Regions from separate parts of the Mesorhizobium sp. AR02 genome, predicted to be linked through region 2. Evidence: riboswitches for the same ligand, from Rfam matches in the RefSeq annotation. Region 2 holds a riboswitch; each other region holds the start of a gene.
The links. Region 2 has a riboswitch for thiamine pyrophosphate ahead of thiC (phosphomethylpyrimidine synthase ThiC). Riboswitches for the same ligand answer to the same signal wherever they lie in the genome.

Region 1 (4,195 bases), on a different replicon from region 2:
GACGAGGTTTTCGCCACGCCCGTCGGTGAGATACTGCGCCAGGGTCTCTTGCGGGTCGACCGCCTCGCGCTTCTGGTCGAGCGTGGCGATCTCCAGATTGGTGCCGAGCCTGATCGAACCGGCATCCGGTGCCAATTCGCCGGTCAGCATCTTCAAAAGCGTGGTCTTGCCGGCGCCGTTCGGGCCGACGAGGCCGACGCGGTCACCGCGCTGGATGCGGGTCGAGAAGCCTTTGACCACGGTGAGGTCGCCAAAGCTCTTCTCGATGTTCTTCGCTTCGATCACCAGCTTGCCGGATTCGGCGGCGTCGCTCGCCACCATGGTCGCAGTCCCTTCGGCGCCGCGATGGCCGCGGAAACGCTGGCGCATGGTCTGCAACTCGCCCAACCGGCGCATGTTGCGTTTGCGCCGTGCCGTCACGCCGTAGCGCAGCCAGTGCTCTTCACGCACGATCTGGCGGCCGAGCTTGTGCTGCTCGCGCTCTTCCTCTTCGAGAACCAGGTCGCGCCATTCCTCGAAATGGCCAAAACCCTTGTCCAGGCGGCGGGTCTGGCCACGATCGAGCCAGACGGTGGCGCGCGACACGCGCTCGAGAAAGCGGCGGTCGTGCGAGATGACGATGAGCGCCGAGGAGGTGCGGACGAGCTCCTCCTCCAGCCATTCGATGACAGATAGGTCAAGATGGTTAGTCGGCTCATCGAGCAGCAGGATGTCCGGCTCCGGCGCCATGACGCGGGCAAGCGCTGCACGCCTCGCCTCGCCGCCGGACAGATCGTTAGGCCGCTCTTCGCCCGACAAGCCGAGATGCTCCATCAGATAGCTGGCGCGGTAGGGATCGTCGGCGGGCCCGAGCCCGGCCTCGACATAGGCGCGCACGGTGGCAAAGCCCTCCATGTCGGGCATCTGCGGCAGATAGCGGACAGTCGCCGAGGGCTGGCGGAAGACCTCGCCATCCTGCGGTTCGATCAGGCCGGCGGCGATCTTGAGCAGCGTCGACTTGCCGGAGCCATTGCGGCCGACCAGCGCGATCTTGTCGCCGGCCGAAGCGGTCAAGGCTGCGCCATCGAGCAGCGGCGTGCCGCCAAAGGTCAGTTTTATCCCGTCGAGATTGAGAAGGGGCGGGGCCATGTCAGCTTTCAGGTAGTGGATACGGATGCGCGAGCAGCAGTGCGCGGCCGTGGCCGAGCGCGATTTCGAGGCGGCCCCCGGTCTTGTCGAACTTGACCTCGTTGGAGATGGTCAGGGACGAGCCGAAGGCCACCTCGACCTGGTTCAGCGGCCATTTGGCGCCAGAAACGGTCAGGCCGGCAAGTTCGGAAAAGCCGAGGATCGAAAACAGCGTGCCGTCGGCATAGTCGAAGTCGGCCTTTTCGTGCAGCAAGGGGACACCTTCCTGGGCGCCGCTGGTCAGCAGCACCTTGGTCCCGGCCTCGGCCAGCCGCAGGGCGAGTGCCAGATGCAGGAAAGCGTGGTCGGCGCGCTTGCCGCCGAAGGCGCCCGCTAGCACAAGGCGGGTCGCGCCGCGCTCGAGGGCTGCGGCGATCGCCAGTTCGCCGTCGGTCTTGTCCTTCTCAGCCGGAAAGGTCTGGCGGGGCACCGAAGCAAGGTCGTCAGGAAGATTGGCCGGCACCGAATCGAAATCACCCACCCACAGTTCAGGCACAAGGCCGAGCAGCCGCGCATGGCCGATGCCGGCGTCGGCGGCGATGACGCGCGAGCCTTCGACCTGGCGGTCGAGCCGGGGCGTGCGGATGAGATCGCCGCCAAGCAGGATGGTGAATGTGCTCATATCTGGTGGCCTGTACCAGCCCGGCAGCGGAAACGGAAGGCCGGCAAACTGCCACTTGCGCGGTTCGTCGGCCGGGCCTATGTGTCGAAACGCTCTAACGGGGTGCCGGCTGCGATCTTCGCGGACCGGCTGAGAGGCAATCTCGCCAACCCGCTGAACCTGATCCGGTTTGTACCGGCGGAGGGATTAGACGTTTCGGACAGTCCGACGCCTCAATTCCTTTTAATTCGAACGAAGGAGGCGCCGATGCGCACGCTTTTATACGCTCTTGTCTCAGCCATGATTGTGGCGCTGTCCGGGCCGGCCTTGGCCAAGGACAAGCTCACCGTCTACACCTATGAGAGCTTCACCGCCGACTGGGGTCCAGGCCCGGTGGTGAAGAAGGAATTCGAGGCCGAATGCGGCTGCGATGTCGAGTTCGTCTCGGTCGCCGATGGCGTCGCCCTGCTCAACCGCGTCAAGCTCGAAGGGGCGTCGACCAAGGCCGATATCGTGCTCGGCCTCGACACCAATCTTACCGCCGATGCCAAGGCCTCGAGCCTGTTTGCCCCCCATGGCGCGGTGAGCGATATCAACGTGCCGGGCGGCTGGACCGACGACACGTTTGTTCCCTTTGACTACGGCTATTTCGCCGTCGTCTATGACACGGAAAAGCTGAAGACGCCGCCCAAAAGCCTGAAGGAGCTGGTCGAGGGTAGCGCCGACGACAAGATCGTCATCCAGGATCCACGCACCTCGACGCCAGGCCTCGGCCTGCTGTTGTGGGTGAAGTCGGTCTATGGTGACAAGGCGCCGGAAGCCTGGGCCAAGCTCAAGGCGAAGGTGCTGACCGTGACGCCGGGCTGGAGCGAGGCCTATGGCCTGTTCACCAAGGGCGAGGCGCCGATGGTGCTGTCCTACACGACGTCGCCGGCCTATCACATGGTTGCAGAGAACACCGAGCGCTACCAGGCGGCTTCCTTTGAAGAGGGCGAATATCTGCAGATCGAGGTCGCGGGAATCACCACCACGGGGGCCAAGAACCCGCTGGCGGAAAAGTTCATGGCCTTCATGACCGGACCGAAATTCCAGGACGCCATCCCGGAGACCAACTGGATGTTCCCGGCAGGCAAGACCGACAAGCCGCTCAACCCGGCCTTCGACAAACTGGTCAAACCGACAAAGACCTTGCTGTTCAGCCCCGAGGAGGTTGCCGCCAATCGCAAGGCCTGGGTCGATGAATGGCTGGCGGTGATGAGCAAATGAGCGCGCTTCTCACCCTCCCCCTTGTGGGGAGGGTCGATCCGCGAAGCGGAGCGGGGTGGGGGCTGCGACGCTGAGCACTGCCTCACCCCCACCCCGGCTCGCGGACACCGCTTCGCGGCATCCGCGTTCCGACCCTCCCCGCAAGGGGGAGGGTGGAAGGCGCGCGTCTGACCCCCGCGTCACCGCCGGCATTGTCGCGCTTGCCGCGATCACCCTGTTGATCGGCGGCGCGTTTGCCGGGCTGCTTGTCGAAGGCGCCCATGATTTCTCAGGCGCCTGGGCGGCCTTCGATCCCTACCTGCTGCGTGTCGTCCGCTTCACACTCTGGCAAGCCGCACTCTCGACCCTGCTCTCGGTCATCCCTGCTCTGTTCGTGGCGCGTGCCCTGTCGCGGCATCCGCGCTTCTTCGGCCGCGCCTTCATCCTGCAGCTCTTTGCCGTGCCTTTGGCGCTGCCGGCGATCGTCGCGGCGCTTGGCATCCTGGCGCTCTACGGCCGCGCCGGCTATTTCGCCGGCCTGTTCAGCGCGGTTGGCGGTCAGGGCTGGCCAGGCATTTACGGCCTGTCCGGCATTCTGGTCGCCCATGTCTTCTTCAACCTGTCGCTCAGCGTCCGGCTGTTCCTCGAGGCGCTGCAGACCATCCCCGCGGACCAATGGCGGCTGGCGAGCCAACTCGGCATGGGGGCGCGGCCGGCGTTCCGGCTGATCGAATGGCCGACGCTGCGCGCCGCTCTGCCCGGTGTCGCCGGCCTTGTCTTCATGCTCTGCATCACCTCGTTCACCATCGTGCTGACGCTTGGCGGCGGACCGGCCGCGACGACGCTGGAGGTCGGCATCTACCAGGCGCTGCGATTCGATTTCGATCCGGCGCGGGCGGTGACGCTGACGTTACTGCAGATCGCCTTGACCTTTCTGGTGGTGCTGGCGCTGACGCGGCTTGGCGTCAATGTCGTTGGCGACGCCAATCTGCCGGTGGCGCAGCGCCGCTATCTGTCAGTCGTTGGCACCGAAACCCTGTTCAACGCCATGCTCATCACTCTGGCGGTGCTGTTCGTTGTCGGACCAATGGCGGCCACGGTGATGGCCGGGTTGGGGGCCGATCTCGGCCGGCTCGCCGGCGAGACCACGGTCCGGCAGGCGATACTGACCAGTGCGATGCT
Region 2 (4,195 bases):
TCGACACCCATGGCAGCGAGCCTGTCATGAAGTGCCGCCATCGCGTGCCGCGGGTCGAGATGAGCCTCATCGGGGAAGAACAGTCCGCGCCTGAAGCGGCCGGCGAGGTCGGGTTCCAGGAGCGCAATCTCATCTTCATCGACACGCCGATGGCCGGACGTGCGGCTGGCGAACCGGTCAAGCTCGCCCGCCTCGCGCGGCGCGGCCACGACCAGTGTTCCGGCGCGTGTCACCTGACCCGGCAGCACCGCATCCCACCAGTCGGCAGCGTCGCATCCGAGATCCAGCACAGGCTGCTCGGCGCTTTCACGCTCGCACCATGGCGCCAGCATGCCGCCGGCGAACCACGATGCGTTGCCACAGATGCCATGCCGGGTCTCGGCGACTGTGACCGTCGCGCCGCGGGCGGCGAGCTCGAAGGCGGCGGTGAGGCCGGCGACGCCGGCCCCTTTGACCAACACCCTCATGACGGTTACCGGCGCCTCTGGCATGAGCGGTGCGTCGGTCTCGCCAGCTGGCATGTAGAGATCGCCGCCCTCGCGGTATTTCGCCGCCATCGCCGCCATGCCCTCTTTCTGTGCCTCGGCGCGGATGTCGTGAGAAATACGCATGGAACAGAATTTCGGTCCGCACATCGAGCAGAAGTGCGCCAGCTTGTGCGCCTCCTTGGGCAAGGTCTGGTCGTGGAAGGACCGCGCGGTTTCGGGGTCGAGAGACAGGTTGAACTGGTCCTCCCAGCGGAACTCGAAGCGCGCGCGGGAAAGGGCATCATCCCTGACTTTCGCGGCCGGATGGCCCTTCGCCAGGTCGGCGGCATGGGCGGCGATCTTGTAGGTGATCACGCCAATCTTGACGTCGTTGCGATCGGGAAGGCCGAGATGCTCCTTGGGCGTGACGTAGCAGAGCATGGCGGTGCCGAACCAGCCGATCATGGCCGCGCCGATGCCGGAGGTGATGTGGTCATAGCCCGGCGCGATGTCGGTCGTCAGCGGTCCAAGCGTGTAGAAGGGCGCCTCGCCGCAGACGGCGAGCTGCTTTTCCATGTTCTCCTTGATCTTGTGCATCGGCACGTGGCCGGGGCCTTCGATCATTACCTGGCAATCCTTCGCCCAGGCGATCTGCGTCAGCTCGCCGAGCGTTTCCAGCTCGGCGAATTGTGCTGCGTCATTGGCGTCGGCGATCGAGCCGGGACGAAGACCGTCGCCGAGCGAGAAGGACACGTCATAGGCGCGGCAGATGTCGCAGATCTCCGCGAAATGCTCGTAAAGGAAGCTTTCCCGGTGATGGTGCAGGCACCATTTGGCCATGATCGAGCCGCCGCGCGAGACGATGCCCGTGACCCGGTCGACGGTCAGCGGGATGTAGTGCAGCCGCACGCCGGCGTGGATGGTGAAATAGTCGACGCCCTGTTCGGCCTGTTCGATCAGCGTGTCGCGGTAGACCTCCCAGCTCAGATCCTCGGCGATGCCGCCGACCTTCTCGAGCGCCTGGTAAAGCGGCACTGTGCCGATCGGCACCGGCGCGTTGCGCACGATCCAGTCGCGGATGTTGTGGATGTTGCGGCCGGTCGAGAGGTCCATCACCGTATCGGCGCCCCAGCGGATCGCCCACACCATTTTTTCGACCTCTTCGGCCATCGAGGAGGTGACAGCGGAGTTGCCGATATTGGCATTGATCTTGACCAGGAAATTGCGGCCGATGATCATCGGTTCGCTCTCCGGGTGGTTAATGTTGGCGGGAATGATCGCCCGCCCTCGCGCCACCTCATCGCGCACGAATTCGGGCGTGACGAAATCGGGGAGCGCCGCGCCGAAGGCTTCGCCGTCGCGTTGCAGCTTGCCGCGGACGATCTCGCGGCCGAGGTTCTCACGGATGGCGACGAACTCCATTTCGGGTGTGACGATGCCGGCGCGCGCGTAGGCGAGCTGGGTCACTGCCTTGCCTGATCTGGCCCTGAGCGGCCGGTTGCGGACCGGAAATTCTGGCGTCAGCCGCTCGCCAGCCGCAAATCCATTGTCTTCCGGCCGGACGTGGCGGCCGTCATAGGCTTCGACATCGCCGCGTGCCGTAATCCATTCGTGGCGAAGCCGGGCAAGGCCCTTTTCGATGCTGGTTTCGACCGTCGGGTCGGTATAGGGGCCGGACGGATCGTAGACGGTGACGGGCGGCTCGCCGGCGGTCGGATGGACAGAGATTTCGCGCATCGGCACCCTGATCTGCGGATGGAGGACGCCGGGCTTGTGGATTTTCCGTGAGGCGGGCAGTGGTCCCGTCGACACGGTGGGGGTGAGGGCATTCATCTTGATGCTCCTTTGCTCATGCATTGGAGACCCAGTTCTGTGCCGGAAGGATGAAAAGACGCTTCTGTCGCCCTGCCGAAACAGGACCTCGGGCGTAAACTCCCGCAAAGCGCTTGCACCGTCCCTACGCCAGTATGAACTGGATCAGGTTCAACGGGTCACTGCGCCGCGAAAGCCAGCAGTATCTCAGCCCCTTGCCGGGACTCCCCTGGTGAATGCGCCGAATTGAACGGGCCAGCGCTACTTTGTCAAGCGCCTTCGGCCCGCGGCGGTGATCAGCTACAATCTCACCCAATTGGGTGAGATTGCTATAGATGTCTGTCTGCTCGTCGTCGGCAATCCTTCCGCCTGGGCTAGACGCCCCGTTTGTTTCCCCACAGCAGAACATGAAGCTGGGGCAGTACACGCGCCTCGAACCACCTGTCACGGGTTACCTTTTCGACCAGCCATTCCATGCGTTTCATCACACCGGCCATGTCGATGGACGCGTCTTCGTTACCGGGACGCGGCGGCGTGTGGTTGCCGGGCTGCAGATAGACGGGTAATTGCGGGTAGCGCGCCGCGGCGTCCTTGGCGTAGGCATAGTCATCATCGTCGAAGACGACGAGCTTGAGCGCCATCTGTGGCTTGTCCAGCGCCGCCTCGACGCAGGCGTCGAACGCGGCCCAATCCGTCGTCATTTCGCTTGAGGGCGGCTTGGGGCTGAGCACCAGCACGTCGAGATCCGTGAACCATTCCTTAGGCACCGAGCCTTGGGTTTCCAACGCAAAGCGGTAGCCCTCACCATGCCCGCGGTCGATCAGCGGTCCAAGCGGCTGGATGGCCGGATTGCCGCCCGACAGCGACACCATCACCGGCTGACCGCCGGAAAGCGCGATGACCTTTTGCCAGACCGCGTCGGCAGACATCATCTCCCAATCATGGCGGAAGCGACTGTCCACTGCATGCAGGCTGTCGCACCACGAACAGCGATAATCGCACCCACCCGTTCTTACGAACACCGTCGGCAAGCCGATCAGTATCCCTTCGCCCTGAATGGTCGGCCCAAAAATCTCGCTGACGCGGATTCCGGGATGCAACGCGCACGTCATGGCCGGTATTCCGCCCAGGTTTTCGGCGTCTCGCTCACCCGCACGGCGGAGGTTTGTGGTAGCCGCAACTTGCACCAGTCGTGGAAGTGTCTGGCCAGACATTCCGCCGTGACACGGTCATGCCCCAGAACGTCGTTAAGATGGCGATGGTCGAACGTCCCATCGATGTAGTGCTTGAGCGCCGACAGGTCTTGGTAGTCGCGCACAAAGCCATGTTCGTCCAGCTCGCCCCCTGAAAGTTCCACGACGACAATGTAGTTGTGGCCGTGTAGACGCGCGCACTGATGGTCTGGTGGCAGGGAGGTGAGCTGATGCGAGGCCGAGAAGTGGAACTCCTTGGTAATGCGGAACATCACGCGCTCCTTGTCTGGATAGCGTGGAGCCAGAAGTCGGCGTCCTCATAATCTGTCGCGTCGGTGATGCGGGCCAGATCGAATGCTTCGCGCCGTTCGACGCATGTCCCGCAGCGGCCGCAATGACGTGCGCCGCCCTTGTAGCAGGACCACGTCGCCTCGAACGGTGTGGCGTACTTAGCCCCCTCGCTGACGATGTCGGCCTTCGACATATTCACATAGGGAGCGTAAAGGCGGATATCGGCATAGCCTGCGAGCGCATGGTTTTGCATCGTCTGAAAGGCGTCGATAAAAGCGGGCCGGCAATCGGGATAGATGAAATGATCGCCGCCGTGGACGGCAGTGGCCACCGCATCCGCCTTCTGCGCGGCGGCAACCCCGAAGGCGATGGCCAGCATGATGGCGTTCCTATTCGGCACCACCGTGATCCTCATGGAGTCTTCGGCATAGT
Region 3 (4,195 bases), on a different replicon from region 2:
GCATAGACGGCCTTCAAATCGGCACCGGCGGTCTTCTGGGTGAACAGGCTGATGGTGCCGTTGATGCCGAAATCGGCGACGCGGTTGGCGACCAGCGTGCCAGCGCCGGTATCGCTGTAGGGCAGAATGTCGACCTCGAGGCCGGCCTCGCGATAAAACCCCTTGTCGCGCGCGACGAACAGCCCGATGTGGTTGGTATTGACCGTCCAGTCCAGCGCGACGGTGACTTTTTGCGTTGCTGCGAAGGAGCGGCTCGATCCGACAACCAGCGGAAGGCCGCTGGCAAGGGTGAGCAGCAAGGCCTGCCGGCGCGTCAAGTCAGTCATGGTCATGTCCTTTGGATGGTTGAGGGTTGAGCAAGATGTCGAGGATCTCGGCCTCGAGTGCGCTGGCCTGCTGCGCGGCAGCGCCGGTCGGATCGCGCGGGCGCGGCAACGGCACCCTGATTTCCCGCAAGACACGGGCCGGGCGCGCCGACAGAACGTAGATGCGGTCGGACAGGAACACGGCCTCGCGCACATCATGCGTGATCAGCAGCGCCGTCCAGCGATGATACCGCCACATCTGTTCGAGCCAGCGCTGCATGGCCGCGCGGGTCAGCGCGTCGAGCGCGCCGAACGGCTCGTCGAGCAAAAGCATGTCGCGCTCCTGCACCACCGTGCGCAAAAGCGCCGCGCGCTGGCGCATACCGCCTGAAAGCTGGGCCGGAAAATGCCGCTCGAAACCGGCAAGCCCGAACTCGGCAAACAGCGGCGCGACGCGCGCCCGCGCCGCCTTGCGCCTGACGCCTTGCACCTCGAGCCCGAGCGTCGCGTTGTCGAGGATGCGCCGCCACGGCATCAGTGCGTCGCGTTGCGGCATGAACGCAAAATGCCTGCCATGATCGTCGAGCGGCACGCCGTCGAAGAACATCTTGCCTTCGCCGTGCTCCGCCCCCGTCAAAAGCTGGAACAGCGTCGACTTGCCGGCGCCCGAAGGTCCGAGGATCGAGACGAATTCGCCTGCGCTGACGCTGAGCGAAATGTCGGCGAGCACGTCGAGCCCGCCAAACGCCTTGCGCACATGCCGCAACTCGAGCCGGCTCATTGCCGCGCCGCCTTCCCTGCCAGCTGCCGGTCGGCCCGCTCCCAGGGCATGGCGAGGCGCTGCAAGAGCACCGTCAGCCCGAACAGGACGAGAGTGAGTGCGGCACTGACACCGACGGCGGCCAGCACCAGATCGGAGCGGAAATTGTTCTTGGCGTTGAGCATGTAGATGCCCAACCCTTTGGCCGCGCCGGCATATTCGGCGAAGATGGCGCCGACCACGGCATAGGTGATGGAGATCCGCAGACCGGCGAAGAAATAGGGCAGTGCCGAAGGCAGCCGCGCCAGCACGAAGACGCGCCAGCGCCCTGCCCCCATGGCGCGCAGCATCTGGCCGATCTCGGCCTCGGTCGCCTCGTAGCCCTGCACCAGAGCCACCAGCATCGGGAAGAAGGTGACCAGTGCCACCAGCATGATCTTGGGGGCCAGCCCGAAGCCGAACCACAGCACCACCAGCGGCGCGATCGCCACCAGCGGCAAGGTCTGGCTGACGATGAAGACGGGAAACAGCGCACGTCGCAACGGCTGGAAAAAGTCGACCAGCATCGACAGCGCGAAGGCGGCACCGAGCGAGCAGGCAAAGCCGATCAGCGTGGCGCGGATGGTGGGGATGGCGTTGTCGATCAGCGCCTCACGATTGAGCATCGCCTGCTCGAAAACGCGTGAGGGCGCCGGCAGAACCGTCGGCTTGATGCCGGAATGATTTGCGTAGAGTTCCCAGGCCGCGAGCAGTAGCCCAACCGACAACACGGCCGGTGCCGCCTTGGCGAAGAGGCCCGCGAGCTGGCGCGGGCGGCTGGATGACGATGAGACCACGAGAGGACAACCTTGACGGCCGCGTATGGAAAACGCGTTCTGTTCAGACAGCGGTGGGGCTGTTGGCGGAAACCGTGACGTCAAGGGTTACGTGGCCGGCGCCCGGGCCGAAGCGGCAGAAGGCTTCGTTCAGCGCCGAAAAGATCGCGCCGGTATCGCCGCGCAGTTTGGTGCAGAAGTTCTTGGAGCGATCGTAGACGCCGGACTGTTTCAGGAAATCGATGCAGCCATAGATCTCGTCCATATGGTTGCCGGTGCCCATCACGTAGAGCGAGAATTGCGCCGCCGCCGGCTGGCCGGTGGCAGCAGCATTGCGTACTGCGGTGATGGCGGCTTCCTTGCGTGGGCCGAGCGGCCCGACAGGTCCGCCAAACGCGTCGGAGCGGCAGATCGGATCGTCCGGCTCGCCCGGGCAGCCGCGCGAAATGGCCGCCGACAGCACGCAATGCTTGCCGCTCTGCGCCGCCGCCACGAACAGGTCGCGCAGCGCCGGGAACAACACTTCGGGTGGCCCGACCAGCAAGGTCGAGATGTCGTCGGTCTCGATCCTCAGCCTGTCCCGGTAGGGATCGAGCGCGCCAAGCGCGCCCAGGATGACGCCGACGAAATCGTCGGCCATGGGATATAGGGAAATCTGTGCGCCTGAAAACATCGCCCGCCTCGCTCCGCTGGTATTACCCAGATCAGCTTCTAGGGTCTGTGGGCTTGCCGCCCCCGTCTCAGCCCCGACCGTACGGAGCACCCCTGTGGATGGGCGCGTTAAAGCATCATTCGAACCGAAGGGGAAGCCGTTTTTTCAGCGCACTGCGCCAGCTCTCAAATCTGCCCATCTTCCACCTTGCCGAAAAGCCGCATTTCAGGGGACGACTTTCTAACTGGAGAGCGCGCAAACGTGGCGTGCACTTTCACGAGCCGTTTGAGCAGGCGGCTATAGGTGAGATACCGGACCCTGCCATCGGCAAGATCGAACTCCACGCTCCCCCATCGTCTGACTGGCACTTGTCCGGTCGGCGGACCCAGCCGCCTGATCTGGAACCCCAGCCTGACCTTGCACCCAGCGACATCCAGATAGATGCCTGGAAGAGTGCCCAGCACATGCCACATCAGGGCAACATGCTTGATTGACATGGCCGACGAGATCATTGTGTGGGCCGGCTCAAGCCGCGCCCAGACGAAATCACCGGCCGGCTGCCGCATCCCCGAAAGGCCGCCTTTGCAGTAGGCGGGCGCCGCCTCGCTCACCAGCGTGCGCATCGCGCTCGCGACGCTGTCGATCAAGGCCCGCAGCGATACCCAGTCCGCCTCCGAAAACGACACCTGCCCGAGAATGTCGCCATCATCGAAACTGGCGGACATCTTGTGCAGCGTCACACCACCATGAACGGCGTGCTGGCCGTCCACGGCCAGGCGATGGATAGGGTGCGGGCCCCGATAGTTGGGCAACAACGCTGGATGAAGATTGAGCCCGCCTTTCGGGAAAGCACCGAGCAAGTCCGGTGGAATAAGGGCCGGAAACGCAAAGCAGATCAACACATCGGCTTTGCCCTCCGACAACTGGCTGCCGAGTGTGCCCCAATCATAGGGCCGGCCAAATTCGATCAGCCTTGCCGGCGTGTTGCCGATATAGCGTTTGAGCAGCAATCTGCGTCTCAGTCTTCGGCGAAAATTGCCGGTGCTGAAATGTTTCTCGCGTTGACGGAACGCCGGCACGACAATCGCGTGGATGAGATGGCCTGCTTCAAGCCATCCTGACAGCAGCGGCCCGGTGTAATGGGTGATGTCGAGCACGAACACGGCGGAAAGCCGGCCCGACCCGGTCTGCGGGCTCAAAAGCGCCGGCCGTTCAAGGCGCACATCAAGCCGATCCCCATCGGGGGGCGTTCAGACGGCAAGCCAGCCTCATCGGGCGGGCCTGACAGGGTTTGCAAAGTAAGTCCGTCGGTCAGGGAGCCTTGACAATTGAAGACGGCACCGTGGCGGTGACATCGGAAAGCCGTCCGCCTTTCACCAGAAGTGGCTTCTCATAGATTTTCTTCATGCGTATCTCCTGAAGCAAATCAGCATGTGCAGTTGGCCAGCAACGCCATCAACTGTCAATCGCCAGGCGGCGGCTGACAGTTGGTATTCACGCAGTCACAGGAATTATGCCGCCTTGCTTCTCGAAAATGATCCGCAAACCTTATGAGACGGCCTTCTCGCGAACCGGCAGTTTCCAGCCCGGCCTGACGAAATGGCAGGTATAGCCGTTGGGATATTTCTCCAGATAATCCTGATGCTCGGGCTCGGCTTCCCAG

Region 1: it holds a riboswitch for thiamine pyrophosphate, as region 2 does, so the genes downstream of both, thiB (thiamine ABC transporter substrate binding subunit) here and thiC (phosphomethylpyrimidine synthase ThiC) in region 2, are expected to answer to the same signal.
Region 3: it holds a riboswitch for thiamine pyrophosphate, as region 2 does, so the genes downstream of both, DBIPINDM_RS30925 (Ykof family thiamine-binding protein) here and thiC (phosphomethylpyrimidine synthase ThiC) in region 2, are expected to answer to the same signal.

Annotation. Positions count from the first base shown of each region.
Region 1 covers NZ_CP080531.1:3,309,067-3,313,261, forward strand. Annotated here, with positions in the region: gene DBIPINDM_RS20135 (ABC-F family ATP-binding cassette domain-containing protein) at 1-1,128, opposite strand, end outside; gene DBIPINDM_RS20140 (thiamine diphosphokinase) at 1,130-1,789, opposite strand; TPP riboswitch at 1,878-1,992, shown strand; gene thiB (thiamine ABC transporter substrate binding subunit) at 2,036-3,034, shown strand; gene thiP (thiamine/thiamine pyrophosphate ABC transporter permease) at 3,225-4,195, shown strand, end outside.
Region 2 covers NZ_CP080530.1:672,731-676,925, forward strand. Annotated here, with positions in the region: gene thiO (glycine oxidase ThiO) at 1-521, opposite strand, end outside; partial or broken gene thiC (phosphomethylpyrimidine synthase ThiC) at 495-2,300, opposite strand; TPP riboswitch at 2,404-2,520, opposite strand; gene queE (7-carboxy-7-deazaguanine synthase QueE) at 2,654-3,391, opposite strand; gene queD (6-carboxytetrahydropterin synthase QueD) at 3,388-3,744, opposite strand; gene queC (7-cyano-7-deazaguanine synthase QueC) at 3,744-4,195, opposite strand, start outside.
Region 3 covers NZ_CP080531.1:5,513,973-5,518,167, reverse strand. Annotated here, with positions in the region: gene DBIPINDM_RS30940 (ABC transporter substrate-binding protein) at 1-326, opposite strand, end outside; gene DBIPINDM_RS30935 (ABC transporter ATP-binding protein) at 319-1,086, opposite strand; gene DBIPINDM_RS30930 (ABC transporter permease) at 1,083-1,901, opposite strand; gene DBIPINDM_RS30925 (Ykof family thiamine-binding protein) at 1,945-2,553, opposite strand; TPP riboswitch at 2,544-2,657, opposite strand; gene DBIPINDM_RS30920 (formyltransferase family protein) at 2,718-3,695, opposite strand; gene msrA (peptide-methionine (S)-S-oxide reductase MsrA) at 4,081-4,195, opposite strand, start outside.